2 regions of the Streptomyces sp. NPDC090045 genome follow, and region 1 is predicted to be linked to the other one. Evidence: riboswitches for the same ligand, from Rfam matches in the RefSeq annotation. Region 1 holds a riboswitch; the other holds the start of a gene.

Region 1 (3,516 bases):
TGAGGATGCCCACCGGTATCTCTTCCGGGCTCATGAGGGTGCGCGCGGCCAGATCGGCGGAGATGAGGAACGCCGCACCCAGGAGCGCCGCGGCGGGCAGCGCGCGGCGGTGGTCGGCGCCCACGAGCAGCCGCACCACGTGCGGCATGATCAGGCCGACGAAGCCGATCTGCCCGCTGACCGCGACGATCGTGCCGATCATCAGGGCCACCAGCGTGAACAGGGCGCCGCGGAACCGGTGCACGTCCAGACCGAGGGCCGCAGCGGCCTCCTCGCCGGCCAGCAGGAGGTTGAGCGGACGGCAGACACCGAGGAGGACGGCCGTCCCGAGCAGGACCGCACCGACCGGGATCCACACCGTCGTCCAGGTGGTGCCGGCCAGACCGCCGAGCATCCAGCGCAGCGCGGACTGCGTCTTGTGCGGATCGTTCGAGGTGACGATCAGGAAGCTGGCCAGCGCCGACAGCACCTCGGCCGTGGCCACACCCGCCAGGACCAGCCGTACCGTCGTCATCCGGCCGCCGGAGCGGGCCAGGAAGTAGACGGCGACCAGGGCGGCCAGGGCCCCGCAGAACGCGGCCATCGGCAGGGTGAACAGCCCGAACACCGTCAGGTTCAGGACGAGGACGAGCACCGCGCCGACCGACGCGCCCGAGGACACGCCCAGCAGCATCGGATCGGCCAGCGGGTTGCGGACCAGTGCCTGCAGTGCCATGCCGGCCACCGACAGACCCGCGCCGACCACCCCGGCCAGCAGCACCCGGGGCAGGCGGACGTCCATGACGATCGTCTCGCGCACCGGGGTCCACGTCGGCTCGGCGAGGGACGGGTGCACGCGGTGCAGCAGGATGCCCCACACCTGGTCGGCCGGGACGCTGATCGAGCCGGCCGCGATGCCGGCGGTGGCGGCGCCGGCCACCAGCGCGCCCAGGAGGGCCAGCACGACGGCGTACGGGATCCCGGGGCGCCGCGCGGGGCCGGGCCGGCCTTCCTCGCGGAGGCCTGGCCGGGCCTCCTCGCGCAGGCCGGCCCCCACAGGTGCCGGGGCCTTCGCCCCGGTCACTGGACGAGGCCCGGGTGGAGCTGACGCGCCAGCGACTCGACGGCCGCCGGCACCCGCACGCCGACCACCGTGGAGGACAGCGGCAGGACCGCGAACCGCTGGTTCTTGATCGCGGGCACGTCCTTCAGCGCCGGATGGGCGAGCAGGAACTTCTTCTTGTCCTCGACGGACTGGTCGCCGTAGTCGTAGATGACGATGGCCTCGGGGGCGCGCTGCGCCACCTGCTCGAACGAGACGTCGCCGAAGGCCTTGTCCAGGTCGGCGAAGAGGTTCACCCCGCCGGCCCGCCGGATCATCTCGTTGCCGATGCCCTTGCCGCCCGCGGTGAAGGCCGTCTTGTCGCCGCTGTCGTACACGAAGAGCTTGACGGGGGTGACGCCGGCGAGCCCGGTCTCGACCTTGTCGAGGGTGGCGTGCAGCTTCCCCAGCCGCTCCTCGGCCCGCTCGGGCACGCCGAAGATCTTGGCGACCGTGCGGATCTCCTCGTCCATGGCGGCCACGTCCACCGGGCCGGTGGGGCACTCCTCGGTGTTGAGGCGGGTGTTGATCCCGGCCTTGGTGAAGGCGGCCCGGCTGCGTCCCTCCTTCTCGTCGAAGGTGGAGGACCACCCGCCGTAGACGAAGTCGGGCTCGGCCTCCAGGAGTGCCTCGAAGGACGGGTACTCCTTCGAGAGCACCTTCACGCCGTCGTAGGCGGCCTGGTACTCGGGGAGGATCTTGTCGTCGAGATAGCCCGTCCCCACCATCGACTTCTCCAGACCGAGCGCCAGCATCACCTCGGTCGCGTGCTGGTTCAGCGATACCGCGCGCTGCGGCGGACGCCGATAGGTGCTCGTCACCCCGCAGTTGGTGACCGTGACCGGAAAGCCCTCGGCGGTCGTGCCCGGCGAGGGGGCGGCGGAGGGCGTGGTGCCGCCTCCGCAGCCGGATATCAGCAGGGCGACGGCGAGCGCGGACAGCACGGCCTTCGGGTGGTTGCGGGGCATGGGTGGTGGTCCTCTCACCGCGGATGGTTCGGATGTTCTTGACGCCCCGTCGGGGGGCGCAGGGCGCAGGGCGCACAGGGGCCCGGGAGCGAACGGGCGCACGGAGCCGAGCGCGGTGCATCGCGCCACGGCTCGCGGGGACGGCAAGGCGGTGTCCCCGCACGGTGCACCACGGCGCCTGGGGGCAGGGCGTTGCACGGGCCCGCCGGGCGGCCCGTCGTCTACGAGGGGATCAGCCCCGGGACCTCGATGTCGACGTCGAGATAGGGCAAGCCGGTGTCGTGCTCAACGCACCCAGCGGTGGTGACGGTCTGGTCGGCCACGTCAACTCTCCTTCGCGAGTCGCGGCAGAAAGGTCCCGGGGAGGCGTGCCCGGGCCCCCGCACGACGCTTCGTCATGCGGGCAGTGGCAGGTCTTCGGACTCGCGGGCACGCCTGCCGGTCTCCCGGCGGGCACCTACTGGCCGTCGCTTCCCAGGACCGGATCCGGTCCCAGTGCGTATGACGGCGGTCGTTCCCGCTCACCGCTGCGGGGCAGTCCCGGATTCCCACCGGGTTCCCTCTTACGACGCACCCCGTCCGGCTGACGGGTGCGAACCAGCTGCGCTCACACCCTACCCGCGAGGCCGGTCCCCCCGGCCGCCCCGGCCTCCGGACGGCCTCAGTTCGCGGGTCGCGGGTCGCGGGTGGCGGGGGCAGTCGGGGCTGCGGGCGGGCGGGACCGTCGGCGGGAGACCGGCGGCCGGGCCGTCCGCGAGCCGCCACGCCGTGCGGATGGAGCCGATCAACTGCCGTGCGCTGTACGGCGACACCTCCAGCTCCTGACGGGCCTGGCCCAGGAGGTCCAGGTCCCCTTCCGGGCCCCGTGACGCCGCCTCGTCGCGGCGGCGGGCCAGGTCACCCTCGCCGAAGACGTCGAGCAGGGTCAGGGAGAACAGGACGTACGCCGACGCCTCGTCGATGAGGTTCCGGGTCACGTCCGGAATCTCCGCGGCCGCCTCCTCGCCCAGGTGCCGGTGGAGATCGTGGAAGGCCACGTGTTCCAGGGCCCGCCGGAGTTCGGGGGAGACGCAGGGGTAGCCGGCCCGCAGATCAGTCGCTGTGAGGGGAAGTGCATGCCTTCTGAACTGCGGTTTTCTCGCAGTGACTCAGGGCAGTCGACCTCTGAGCGTGTGCCAGTAGCGGCTGGCCCGTCCACCCCAGGACAAGCTCACCCGAGTCGAGAAGGCGATCGGCCAACTCCGTCGAGAGCGAGGCCGGTTGGCCGTCCGGGCCGTCGCCGAACGGGCCAGGGTCTCCGCCACGTTCCTCTACGAGAACACCGACGCGCGGTCCCTCGTCCAGCATGCCGTCGCCGACCACCGCAGCAGCCACGACCACGAAGTCCAGTAGGAGCACGAGCGGATCGAAGCGTCCTGGCGCGAACGCGCGCTCAACGCTGAGGAAGAACTCACCCGAGCGCAGAAG
Region 2 (3,516 bases), on a different contig from region 1:
CCACGACCGCGTCGACCGGCGCACGCTCACCGATCTCCTCGACGCCGAGTGCGCCGCCCTGGAGGCCGAGGACCCGCAGGCCCTGGTCCTCGAAGCCCGTGAGGTCTTCGTCGACACCGCGCTCTCGGTGCAGCTGCCCGCGTTCTTCACCCCCGAGGCGTACACCCGCCACCTGGTCCGCACCGCCGCCGTGCAGGTGACCGCGTGAGCGCCCCGGCCCGGCAGCCGACCCGGGTCCTGCGCGTCGGGGTCGTCGGAGGCGGGCAGATGGGAGCCGGCATTGCCGAGGTCTGCGCCCGCGCCGGCCTGGACACCGTCGTCGCCGAGGCGGATGCCACCGCGGCCCGCGCCGCCCGCGAGCGGGTGGCCGTCTCCCTCGAACGCGCCGTCCAGCGGGGCAAGCTGGACCGGTTCACCGCCGAGGACGCCCTGGCCCGGCTGGTGTTCACCGGAGACCTGGAGGACCTCGCCGACCGGCAGCTGGTCATCGAGGCCGTCACCGAGAACCCCGAGGCCAAGACCGAGATCTTCACCGCCCTCGACAAGATCGTCGAGGACCCCGAAGCCATTCTGGCGACCAATACGTCCGCCATCCCGATCATGCGGCTGGGCATGGCCACCGGCCGCGCCGACCGGGTCGTGGGACTGCACTTCTTCAACCCCGTCCCCGTCCTGCCCCTGGTCGAGGTGGTCTCCTCCCTCCACACCTCGGCGGACACACTGGCCGCGGTCGAGTCGTTCGCCCGGGAATCCCTGGGCAAGACCACGGTCCAGTCGCAGGACCGGGCCGGCTTCGTCGTCAACGCGCTGCTGGTCCCGTACCTGCTCTCGGCCATCCGGATGGCCGAGTCCGGCTTCGCCACCGCCGCCGACGTCGACACCGGCATGGAGCTGGGCTGCGCCCACCCCATGGGCCCGCTCAAGCTCGCCGACCTGATCGGCCTGGACACCGTCGCGGCCATCGCGGAATCCCTGTACGAGGAGTTCAAGGAGCCGCTCTACGCCCCGCCCCCGCTGCTGCAGCGGATGGTGCAGGCGGGGCTGCTGGGCCGCAAGAGCGGCCGCGGGTTCCACACATACGACCGGGGCTGATGAGGGACCCGGTGGTGCCGCTGCGGGGTTGAGGGACCCCGGCGGCACGGACAAGGAGCGCGGAGCGGCCCGGTGAGCCGCTCCGCGCTCCCGTCGGGAGGCGCTCCGTCCCGGCGGACGCTTCCTCCGGCCTGCTCTAGAAGGCGGTCCAGGTGAAGGCCACCTCGTCGCCCGCCTTCAGCTTGAACTGGCAGCCGCCGACCGGGGTCGGGGTGCCGTTGACCGATATGCTCCAGTAGGCCGATCCGCCGCCGCTGACGTTCTTGATGGAGTCCACCGAGAAGTCGTCGAAGGACGCGTACCAGGTGCCGTCCCAGGCGAAGTAGTTCCGGCGGGCGGCGTCGTCGAGCGCGGCCGTCGGGGTGGGCACGGCCGTCGGGTTCGCCGCCCCGTTGGTGCCGTCGCACTTGTGCGTGCCGCCGGTCGCCGTGGTGACGTCGTGTCCCTTGGTGTTGACCTTCCCCTTGAACAGCAGACCGTCGGGACCCTGCACGGTGAGGGACACGTTGATCTTCTTGTTCGTGTTCGGGGCGGCCTCGGCGTGCGCGACGGCCGGCGCCGTGGCGAGGGCGAGCCCGAGGGCCGCCGTGGTGATCAGGGCGCGGCGGGCGAGGGTCTGGCGCATGGAGTGCCTTCCTGGCGTGAACTCGAGGTCGTGCGCCGCCGGCCCCGATCGCCCTGGGCAACACCGCGGTCCCGGGCCCGGGAAAGCGGACACAGGTGAGCGGTGAGCCTGGGCTCAGGGCTTCGTGCTGCAGACCGTGACAGTGGGAAGCCGTACGCACCACACGCTGGGTTGTCCGACTCGCGACGCGGATGCGCCGCACACGGTTGCAGGTCAGCGCCGGAATCACACCGGCTTCCCCCAGTCGCGCAGGCATTCAGTTATGGGTCGGGCATGTACCTGACCAGAGGCATCGTAGGGGCAGGCGCCCCGGTCCCACCAGCGATCACCGGTACTCGCCCCCGGCGCGCGCACCGGGTGGCGTTCTGGGATCGTGGATCACAGGTGCAGTCACACCGAGGAGCTGACATGTCCGGACAGTTCGAGGCGAGCGTCGAGATCGACCGGCCGGTCGAGGAGGTCTTCGCCTACCTCGCCGACGGGCGCAACGATCCGGACTTCAGTCCGCGCGTCCAGGAGATCACCAGGGTCCCGGACGGCCCCACGGCCCTCGGCACGGTCTTCCGCAGCACGGTCAAGGACGCCGGGATGAAGACCGCCCGCGAGTTCCGCATCGTCGGCTTCGACCCGCCGCACCTGATCCGCTGGACCGAGCAGAGCAAGAACCTGGTCACCGCCGAGGGCGGCTACGACCTCGAAGCCCTCCCCGGCGGCCGCACCCGGGTCCGGATCTTCAACACCCTGCACGGCCACGGCCTCGGCAAGCTGCTCGTCGGCCTCGCGGCGAGCGCCGCGCGCAAGGACGCCCCCGATTTCGGCCGCCGTATCAAGGCTGCCGCGGAGGCGTCCCGCGCTTGACCGTCCACTCGCCCGTTCGTCCGGCCATTCGTCCGTCCGGCCGAGCTGGCGTCGTCCGGACGGTGTCAGAACCGCCCGGGCCCGGCCGGGATCGGCAGCGGCTTCGACGGGACCACGGCCCCGCGCTGCTCGGCGGCGCTCGCCGGGTTCTGGCAGGTCACGTCCTGGGCGGGCAGCTTGCCCGTGGTCAGGTACGCGTGGACCGGCGCGTTGGCGCAGGAGGTGGGGTCGGCGAGGTACACCCCGTGGCCCTCACCGCCGGCCGCCAGCACCATCCGCGAGCCCTTGAGCGCGCGGTGCAGGCCCTGCCCGCTGACGAGCGGGGTCTGTGAGTCCCACTCGTTCTGCACGGTCAGCACGTTCGCCTTCTTGTTCATCGGCGTGGCCGCCTCGACCGGCCGGTCCCAGAAGGCGCACGGCTTGATGTTGGACGCGAAGTCCCCGTACAGCGGGTACCTCGCCTTGTCCTTCGCCGCGTCCCGCTCGTACTGCTCCGTGTAGCGGGGCCAGCTGCCGGTGTCCCCGCACGCCACCGCCCAGAAGACGGCCGTGCTGTTGTCCGAGGCGGGCTCGGCAGCCGCGCCGCCGGTCAGCAGCCGCTTCATCTCGGTCGGCGTCGTGCCCGCGGGCAGCGGCTTGCCCTCGGCCGCGGCCTTCAGGGCCACGACCAGGGGAGTGGCCTGCGCCGGGTAGAAGAACACCCCGCGTGCGGAGCGGATCATGTCCCCGTTGATCTTCATGCCCTCGAAGTCGATGGGCTCCTTGTCGGCGCGCGCGACCAGCCCCCAGAACGTCTCGGACACGGCCTTCGGGCTGTCACCCAGCTGGTGCTCCGCCGACCGCTCCGCCGCCCACTGCGTCCACCGCGCGAACGCCGGCTCGGCCTCGGTGGCCCAGACCTGGATCATGCCGCGCCAGATCCGCTGCGGGTCCACACCGCT

The links. Region 1 has a riboswitch for cobalamin ahead of ACIPYQ_RS29335 (ABC transporter substrate-binding protein). Riboswitches for the same ligand answer to the same signal wherever they lie in the genome.
Region 2: it holds a riboswitch for cobalamin, as region 1 does, so the genes downstream of both, ACIPYQ_RS23655 (DUF4430 domain-containing protein) here and ACIPYQ_RS29335 (ABC transporter substrate-binding protein) in region 1, are expected to answer to the same signal.

What each region holds. Positions count from the first base shown of each region.
Region 1 covers NZ_JBIVFA010000013.1:25,539-29,054, reverse strand. The annotation lists gene ACIPYQ_RS29340 (FecCD family ABC transporter permease) at 1-958, opposite strand, end outside; gene ACIPYQ_RS29335 (ABC transporter substrate-binding protein) at 1,060-2,049, opposite strand; cobalamin riboswitch at 2,440-2,666, opposite strand; gene ACIPYQ_RS29330 (hypothetical protein) at 2,664-3,086, opposite strand; gene ACIPYQ_RS29325 (DUF6262 family protein) at 3,235-3,441, shown strand.
Region 2 covers NZ_JBIVFA010000009.1:86,063-89,578, forward strand. The annotation lists gene aceB (malate synthase A) at 1-208, shown strand, start outside; gene ACIPYQ_RS23650 (3-hydroxybutyryl-CoA dehydrogenase) at 205-1,092, shown strand; gene ACIPYQ_RS23655 (DUF4430 domain-containing protein) at 1,229-1,717, opposite strand; cobalamin riboswitch at 1,865-2,008, opposite strand; gene ACIPYQ_RS23660 (SRPBCC family protein) at 2,126-2,575, shown strand; gene ACIPYQ_RS23665 (alpha/beta hydrolase) at 2,641-3,516, opposite strand, start outside.